DNA from 2 places in the Acidovorax sp. Q11 genome. Region 1 is predicted to be linked to the other one. Evidence: predicted binding sites of a transcription regulator. Region 1 holds the regulator's gene; the other holds the start of a gene.
What was found. The regulator FNR, encoded in region 1, switches genes on or off when oxygen is low (the NO sensors DNR and NnrR bind a similar motif). The targets are predictions, from matches to a motif close to TTGATNNNNATCAA.
Positions count from the first base shown of each region.

Region 2: a site for FNR is predicted at 2,011-2,024, ahead of ubiU (ubiquinone anaerobic biosynthesis protein UbiU). Genes of this name have one in related genera too.

Region 1 covers NZ_JBUDZG010000004.1:70,368-74,784, reverse strand. Annotated here, with positions in the region: gene hemN (oxygen-independent coproporphyrinogen III oxidase) at 1-1,107, opposite strand, end outside; gene fnr (fumarate/nitrate reduction transcriptional regulator Fnr) at 1,303-2,025, shown strand; gene ACYZGB_RS05140 (hypothetical protein) at 2,081-2,374, opposite strand; gene ACYZGB_RS05135 (FixH family protein) at 2,448-2,723, opposite strand; gene ccoG (cytochrome c oxidase accessory protein CcoG) at 2,793-4,238, opposite strand; gene ccoP (cytochrome-c oxidase, cbb3-type subunit III) at 4,328-4,417, opposite strand, start outside.
Region 2 covers NZ_JBUDZG010000001.1:347,855-352,271, reverse strand. Annotated here, with positions in the region: gene ACYZGB_RS01570 (LysR substrate-binding domain-containing protein) at 1-805, shown strand, start outside; gene ACYZGB_RS01565 (MFS transporter) at 792-1,973, opposite strand; gene ubiU (ubiquinone anaerobic biosynthesis protein UbiU) at 2,152-3,213, shown strand; gene ACYZGB_RS01555 (U32 family peptidase) at 3,266-4,219, shown strand; gene trhA (PAQR family membrane homeostasis protein TrhA) at 4,228-4,417, shown strand, end outside.

The sequences.
Region 1 (4,417 bases):
GTCACGCGTGAGCGCCAGACCCCGCACCACCGGCAAACGTCCCTGGTCGAGAAAGTCGTAATACTCGTCCAAGGTCTTTGAGTTCTGGCTGTAGGTCGCACCCACCCGGCCAATGGCCGACACGCCCAAGCCGATCAGGTCGCAGTCAGGCTGTGTGCTGTAGCCCTGGAAGTTGCGGTGCAAGCGCCCTTGGCGTTTGGCCACAGCCAAGGCATCCGAGGGCAACGCAAAGTGGTCCATGCCGACATAGACATAGCCCGCGTCCATGAACGCATCGAGCGAGCGCGACAGCATGGACAGCTTGCTCGACGCCGTTGGCAGCTCGGCCGAAACAATGCGGCGCTGGGGTTTGAAACGTTCTGGCAGGTGCGCGTAGGCATACAGCGCAATGCGCTCAGGCCGCAACTGCGCCACCTGCGCCAGAGTACGGTCGAACGATTCGGGGGTCTGGCGCGGCAGGCCATAGATCAGGTCCACATTCACCGAGTCAAAACCCAGCGAGCGTGCAGACTCCACCAGCGCAAACACCTGTTCGGCAGGCTGGACGCGGTGCACAGCCTTCTGCACCTCGGCATCAAAATCCTGCACACCAAAACTGAGCCGGTTGAAGCCCAGCTCAGCCAGCAACGCCAGCCTGTCGGCGTTCACGGTGCGGGGATCCACTTCAATAGAGTACTCACCGCCCGGCGCCAAGGTAAAGCTGCGCTTGAGCATGGCCATCAGTTCACGCAAGCCCGCATCCGACAGGAACGTGGGCGTGCCTCCACCCAGGTGCAGCTGGCTCACCACTTGGCCCACCCCGCAGTGCGCGGTGTGCAGGTCGATCTCGCGGCTCAGATAGCGCAGATAGACTTCTGCGCGGTCATGGTGCTTGGTGATGATCTTGTTGCAAGCGCAGTAGTAGCACAGCGATTCGCAGAACGGAATGTGCACATACAAGGACAGGGGCAAGGCCTTGGCCACCGAGCCTGTCCGGCGCTGCTCCAGTGCCAGGATGTAGTCCTCCTGCCCGAACGCTTCGACAAACCGGTCGGCTGTCGGATAAGAGGTATAGCGGGGCCCCGGCACGTCAAAACGGCGCAGGAGATCGGGCGAAACAGCGGTCATGGGGGAATATCCTTGCGTACACTCTGACTGTGCCGTACCCTCTGCACGATGTCCTTGACCTGCATCAAGTGAACGATCAGGCCGACGAGCGACAATTTGACAAATGTCAGTCGCTAAGGCGCCCACCCGAAGGCCTTCCCAGCTTTTCGTATCGGGCGCAATGTACTCGACACCCAACCCCTAGCTCACGTGCCTATGAACCCGCTCACCATCAAAGTCGCCTGCTCCAACTGCAACCTGCGCGAGCTGTGCATGCCCGTGGGCCTGAACGAAGAGCAACTGCAGCGCATCGATGAAGTCGTTGCCGTACGCCGCAAGGTCAAACGCGGCAGCACGCTGTTCCGCAACGGCGAATCCTTCACATCGCTCTACGCCATCCGCACCGGCTTCTTCAAGACCTGCGTGGCTACCGAAGATGGCCGCGACCAGGTCACCGGTTTTCAGATGGCTGGAGAGATCATTGGCCTCGATGGCATCGTGAACGACCACCACACCTGTGACGCGGTGGCCCTGGAAGACGCCGAGGTCTGCGTGATGCCCTTCGACCGCATCGAGGAACTCTCGCGCGAGGTCACGGCCCTGCAGCACCATGTGCACAAGATCATGAGCCGCGAGATCGTGCGCGAACACGGCGTGATGCTGCTGCTGGGCAGCATGCGCGCCGAAGAACGCCTGGCAGCCTTCCTGCTGAACCTGGTGCAACGCCTGCATGCCCGCGGCTTCTCGCAGTCCGAACTGGTGCTGCGCATGACGCGCGAAGAAATTGGCAGCTACCTGGGCCTGAAGCTCGAAACCGTGAGCCGCACCTTCTCCAAATTTGTGGAGGAAGGCATCGTGGAAGTCAAGCAGCGCCATGTCCGCATCCTGGACACGGATGCCCTCAAGCGCATCGTCAACAGCCAGCAAGCCTGCCACTGATCGGCAGCCATCCCGGCCTGCCTTCACCGGCCGACCAGAAGCGCCTCCCCTCAGTTCAAGAGCAGGATGATGTCTTGCGGCAGTCATCCGGCCGCTCTCCTTCAGGTACCGGGCAGCGGTTCAGCTCGAAGGGCGACATGGCCAGTAGCGTGGTCAATGCACTGCTTGCCATGGTGATGATCCAGAACGCAAAAAACGCCAGCGTATAAACGCCCTGCCGCGACAGCGCCAGGGGCTGCCCAAGCCAGTGCAGATCCTGGGGGTCCACCATGGCAAAAACCAGCATCTCCAGCACCCCTGCCATCAAGAAGGCGGGCCATGCAATCCACATCAGGCGTTGCGTCCACATATCGTTGTTCCTGTCTCCTGGGGGCTCAGTTACGGCAAGCTGGCATCACTGACGAGCCACATGCTTGCACGTTTCAACGCGGCTGGTCCTGCACGGGGGTGGCCGCATGGTTGCGGCCCTTCATGGCGGGTGCCAGGCTTTTCTCGGGGGCTTCCAGCGTCTTGTTGATCTCGATCCCCTTGCGGTAGTAGTCCTCTGCCACCACAGGATCGGGCCGGGACAGCGCCAGCCACAAGGTCACAAAACCCGCAACGATCACAATGGCCGGGCCGGCAATCACCAGCCAGACATGGCCGAATTTCCACCAGGGTGCTGACGCAACAGGGGCAATAGCTGGGCTTGAAGACATGGCGATTTACTCCTTCACAATCATCTCAATCAACACAAGGCCATGCGAGGCCTTGCACCAGGGTGCGGCTCAGCGCGGCACCAGGAACACAGATTTTTCTGTCACATGGGCGGCGGCGCCGACGGCCTGCACATCGAACTGGACGGCATGGGAGCCAGGGTTTGCCGAACCATACGGGATCTGCAAACGCACCGCCACCCAACGCGACTCCGCCGGGCCGATGTCCACCTCGGCATCGGAAGACACCTCCAGCCCCTCCAGCCCCCGTGCGCTGATGCGATAGCGCTGCTCGCCCTCCGTCGCATTCATGATCTGCAGGCGGTAGATGTTCTCCAGCTTGCCCCCTGCCACGATGCGCGAAAGCGCTGCACGGTCCCGCACCACATCGACCTTGAGCGGAGTCCGCACGACCAGGCTGGCCAGCATGGCCACGCACAGAGCCACCAGCACCGCGCTGTAAATCAGCACCCTTGGCCGCAGCACGCGCCGCAGCATCTGCGACTGGGTCCACCGCTGGGCCACGCCGTTCTGGGTGGAGTAGCGGATCAACCCCCGGGGGTACTGCATCTTGTCCATGACCGTGTTGCAGGCATCCACACACAGGCCGCAGCCGATGCATTCGTACTGCAGCCCCTTGCGAATGTCGATGCCCACGGGGCAGACCTGCACACACAGCGAGCAGTCAATGCAGTCGCCCAGCCCCTGCGCCTTGTAATCCAGGTTCTTCTTGCGCGGGCCGCGCTGCTCGCCCCGCTCGGGGTCGTAGGTCACGACCAGCGTGTCCTTGTCGAACATGGCGCTCTGGAAGCGTGCGTACGGGCACATGTACTTGCAGACCTGCTCGCGCATGTAGCCCGCGTTGCCATAGGTGGCAAAGCCGTAGAACAGCACCCAGAAAATCTGCCAGCTGCCCTGCAGCGCCAGCAACTCGCTGCCCAGCTCGCGGATGGGCACAAAGTAGCCCACGAAGGTGAATCCGGTCCACAAGGCCACCGCCACCCACACCAACTGCTTGAAGAACTTCTTGCGGATCTTCTCGAAGGTCCAGGGCCCGTTGTCCAGCCGCAGCCGCGCACTGCGATCGCCTTCGATCTTGTGCTCGATCCACATGAACATCTCGGTGTAGACCGTTTGCGGGCAGGCAAAGCCACACCACAACCGCCCGGCCACCGCCGTGAAGAGGAACAGCGACAACGCCGAAATGATCAACAGCCCGGTGAGGTAGATGAAGTCCTGCGGGTACAGCACCAACCCGAAGATGTAGAAGCGGCGCGCGTCCAGGTCGAACAGCACCATCTGGCGCTGTCCCCATTCAAACCAGGGCAGCCCATAAAACACGATCTGCGTGAGCAGCACCATGCCCCAGCGCCAGCGCGCAAACAGGCCACTGATGGAGCGCGGATAGATCTTTTTCTGCGCTTCGTACAGCGAGACGATCTCGCCCTGGGCAGACGGCTCGGACGCCACGGGTGCGATGGGAATGACCTTGCGAGCAGGCTCGCTGGGGGGCTTCATGGTGTCGATCTACTCACAGGGAGGTAAACAGCCTAACAACAAAGAAGCCAGGCAACCACCGCCAGATGCGGGCTGCCTGGCAGCACCAATCACCGCGCGGCAGCCGCCTGCTTGCCGTTCGACAAACCCCAGACATAGGCGGACAGGACCCCGATCTGGGCTTCCGTCAGCTTGTCAGC
Region 2 (4,417 bases), on a different contig from region 1:
CAGCCAGCAGATCCGCCACCTGGAGGCCCAGCTGGGCGTGCTGCTGTTCGAGCGCAGCGCGCGCGGCTCGCGCCTCACGCCCGCCGGGCGGCGTTACCACAGCCAGGTGGTGGGGGACCTGCTGCGGCTGCAGAACCACACGCTCGAAGCCATGGCCCAGCGGCCCGACGGCACACGCCTGCTGGTGGGCTGCGTGCCCGTGTTCGCCGAGCGCTGGCTGCTGCCGCGCCTGCCTGCCTTTGTAGCCGAGCAGACAGGCTGCAGCCTGCACCTGCAGGTCTACCCCACGCAGATCTACATGGCAGAAATTCCGTTTGATGTGGCCGTGCAATACGACGACGCCCCCTGGCCAGGCGTGCAGCCCACGCCGCTGATGCGCGAGGTCTGCGTGGCCGTGTGTGCGCCGCAGTCCCGCCACCGGCGCGCCATGGCGCGCGGCGATTTCCGCGCCGTGCCGCTGCTGCAGCTCAGCTCGCGCCTGGGCGCGTGGGACGACTGGTTTGCGCGCGCAGGCATCACCCGCGTGCCCGATCACCGGCTGGGCGGCCACCGCTTCGACCTGTTCTCGATGCTGGTGGAGGCCGTGCGCGCCGACTTGGGGCTAGGCCTGGTGCCGCAGTATTTTGTGCAGCGCGAGCTGGACGCGGGCGCGCTGGCCCTGGCCCACCCGCATGCCGACACGGGCACCCGGGGCTACAGCCTTTTCATGCCGCCCGCGCGTGAGCCCGACCCCATGGTGGCCGCCTTCACGCAGTGGCTGCAGGCCGAGGTGGCGGCTGCACGTGGAGGCACTACACCGCCGTAGCGCGGCGGCGCTGCAGCGCCAACCATAGCAGTGCCAGCCCGGTGAGGGTGATGGGCACCAGCGACCCGGCGTTGAGCAGCGTCCAGCCCTGCGTGGTGACCAGCACGCCGGATGAAAACGCACTCAGCGCCAGCGTGGCGTACACGCAGAAGTTGATGGCTGCCTGGGCGCGGTCTTTCTCTTCCGGGCGGTAGGCCGTCATCGCCAGCGTGGTGGAGCCTGTGAACAGGAAGTTCCAGCCCACGCCGAGGAAGAACAGCGCAATGCCGAAGTGGTGCAGCTCCAGGCCCATCAGCGCCACGGCCACGCAGGCGAAGTTGAGCAACACCCCCGTGCCCATGATGGGCAACACGCCGAAACGCTTGATGAGGTGGCCGGTGACAAAGCCGGGCGCGAACATGCCGATCACATGCCACTCCAGCACCAGCGCCGAGGCGTCGAAGTCAAAGCCACACACCTGCATGGCCAGCGGCGTGGCCGCCATCAGCAGGTTCATCACGCCATAGCCCAGCGCGGCGCCCACAATGGCCACGACGAAGGCAGGCTGGCGCATCAGTACAGAGAGGGGGCGGCCTGGCTCGCGCTGGCCCGCCGCGTTGAGCACCACGGGTTGCGCCTCGAAGCGGATGGCCGACATGCACAGCATGGACAGCAGTGCCACGCCGATCAGCGCGATGTAGGCGCCCGCAAACGGCACCGGGAACAGCGTGCGCGTGGCGCTGGCCAGGTTGGGGCCCGCCACGGCGCCCAGCAGGCCACCGGCCAGCACCAGCGATACGGCCTTTTCACGGTAGTCCGGCTTGGCCAGTTCGGCTGCGGCAAAGCGGTACAGACCGCCGTTGGCGCTGTAGTAGCCCGCCACCACCGTGGCGGTGCACAGCAGCCAGAAGCTGGCGCTGAACGCCGCCCAGGCACACAGGGCAGCCGATACCGCTGCCACGGCCAGCCCGATCTGGAACGACACCTTGCGCCCCCACCGCGCCTGGCTGTGCGCTACCAGCGGAGTGGACAGTGCCCCGCCCACCACATATCCCATCACCGGCAGCGTGGCCATCCAGCCAAAAGGGGCCAGCTGCAGGCCCACCAGCCCGTTGATGGCGATGAAGACGACGTTGTTGGTGAGAAACAGGCCTTGGCACAGGGCCAGCAGCCAGAGGTTGCGGTTCATGGGTTGAGGTGCGTCAGGGCTTTGAACTGGCTCTTGCTTGAAGTGGGTCAAGCCGGGGAGCGGACATGGGTCAATTCCGACCAAAAAACTCCGCCATTGTGCGCCCGCTTTGATCGGGATCAGCGGCTGCGCTGCCGGGCCACCGTACCGTGCGGGCCTGTTTGGACGATGGACCGCGATGGATTCCGTGACCGTATCTTCTTTTGCCGAAGCCCCTGCCCCGCAGGCAGCACACAGCGCGCCCGAGCTGGTCTGCCCCGCCGGCAGCCTGCCCGCCCTCAAGGCCGCTGTGGACCATGGCGCCAGCTGCGTGTACCTGGGCCTGCGCGATGCCACCAATGCGCGCAACTTTGCCGGGCTCAACTTCGACGCCGCCGCCATCGCGCAGGGCATTGCCTATGCCCACGCGCGCGGCGCCAAAGTGTTCATGGCGCTCAACACCTACCCGCAGGCCGGGCGCGAGGCCCCCTGGCTCAGCGCGCTGGACCAGGCGGTGGACCTGGGCGTGGACGCCGTGATCCTGGCCGACCCTGGCCTCATGCAGCACGCGGTGCAGCACCACCCCCGGCTGCGGCTGCACCTGTCGGTGCAGGGCTCGGCCACCAACCACGACGCCATCAACTTCTACCGCGCGCAGTTCGGCATCGTGCGGGCTGTGTTGCCGCGCGTGCTGTCGCTGCCGCAGGTGCGCCAGGTGATCGAACGCACCGAGGTCGAGATCGAGGTCTTCGGCTTTGGCAGCCTGTGTGTGATGGTGGAAGGGCGCTGCGCGCTGTCGTCGTACGCCACGGGCGAATCGCCCAACACCCACGGCGTGTGCTCGCCCCCGAAGGCCGTGCGCTGGCAGGAGACAGAGGGTGGCATGGAGTCGCGCCTGGGCGGTGTGCTGATCGACCGCTTTGCGCCCGGCGAAAAGGCGGGCTACCCCACGCTGTGCAAGGGCCGCTTTGACGTGGAGGACGACCAGGGCTACTACGCGCTGGAGGAACCCACCAGCCTGAACACGCTGGAGCTGCTGCCCCAGCTGGTGCAGATGGGCGTGCGCGCCGTCAAGATCGAAGGGCGCCAGCGCAGCCCCGCCTATGTGGCCCAGGTCACGCAGGTGTGGCGCGCCGCCATCGATGAATGCATGGCCCAGCCGCAGCGCTTTCGCCCCCGCACGCACTGGATGGCCCAGCTCGACCAGGTGGCTGAAGGCCAGCAGCACACGCTGGGGGCGTACCACCGCCCCTGGAAGTAGCAGGGCGGCGCGCAACACGACAACACCACGACGAGCAACGGAGACCACCATGATGAAGCTGGCCCTGGGCCCCCTGCAGTACTACTGGCCGCGCAGCCAGGTGTTTGACTTCTACGACACCCTGGCGGGCACGCCGCTCGATGTGGTGTACCTGGGCGAGACGGTGTGCTCGCGCCGCCACGAACTGCGCCTGGCCGACTGGCTGGCGCTGGGCGAGATGCTGCGCGCGGCGGGCAAGCAGGTGGTGCTGTCCACCCAGGTGCTGCTCGAATCCACGGCCGACGTGGGCACCATGCACAAGCTCGTGGCCAACGGCGCGGGGTTTGTGGTGGAGGCCAACGACATGGGCGCTGTGCACTGCCTGCACCAGGCCGGGCAGCCCTTTGTGGCTGGGCCACACCTGAACCTTTACCACCCGCGTGCCGTGGACTGGGTCGCACGCCTGGGCGCCACACGCTGGGTGATGCCGGTGGAGATGCCCCAGGCCGACCTGGCGCGCATCCAGGCCGCGCGGCCCGCCGGGCTGCAGACAGAGGTGTTTGCACATGGGCGCCTGCCGCTAGCCTACTCGGCCCGCTGCTTCACAGCGCGCCACGCCAACCGGCCCAAGGACGACTGCGGCTTTGTCTGCCAGAGCCACCCGGATGGCCTGCCGCTGCGCACGCGCGACGGCGAAGGTTTTCTGGTGCTCAACGGCATCCAGACGCAATCGGCCCGTGTGTACCAACTGCTGCACGCGCTGCCACAGATGGCCGCGCTGGGCGTGGACCTGGTGCGCCTGTCGCCCCAGGCCCGGCACATGCCCGAGGTGGTGGCGCTGTTCGACGCCGCCCGCCACGACGCGGCCAATGCCGCCCTGGCTGCACGCTGCGCCCAGCAGGCCGAACCCCTGCTGCCCGACGCGCCCTGCAACGGCTTCTGGGACGGCCGCCCCGGGCTGGAGCAGGGGCGTGTGGCGCCCCCGCCCGTGCGCCAGCAGCCCGCGTCCGACCAGGCCGCAGCGTAGGCCCAGCCATGTACCCCGGCGAACGTCTCAACAGCCTCACCCATCTGGTGGGCGCCGCCCTGGCCGCCACCGGCACCGCTGTGCTGGTGGTGCTGGCCACGCGCCTGGGCGACCCGTGGAAGATCGTGAGCTTCAGCATCTACGGCGCCATGCTGGTGCTGCTGTATGCGGCCTCCACCGCGTACCACAGCGTGCGTG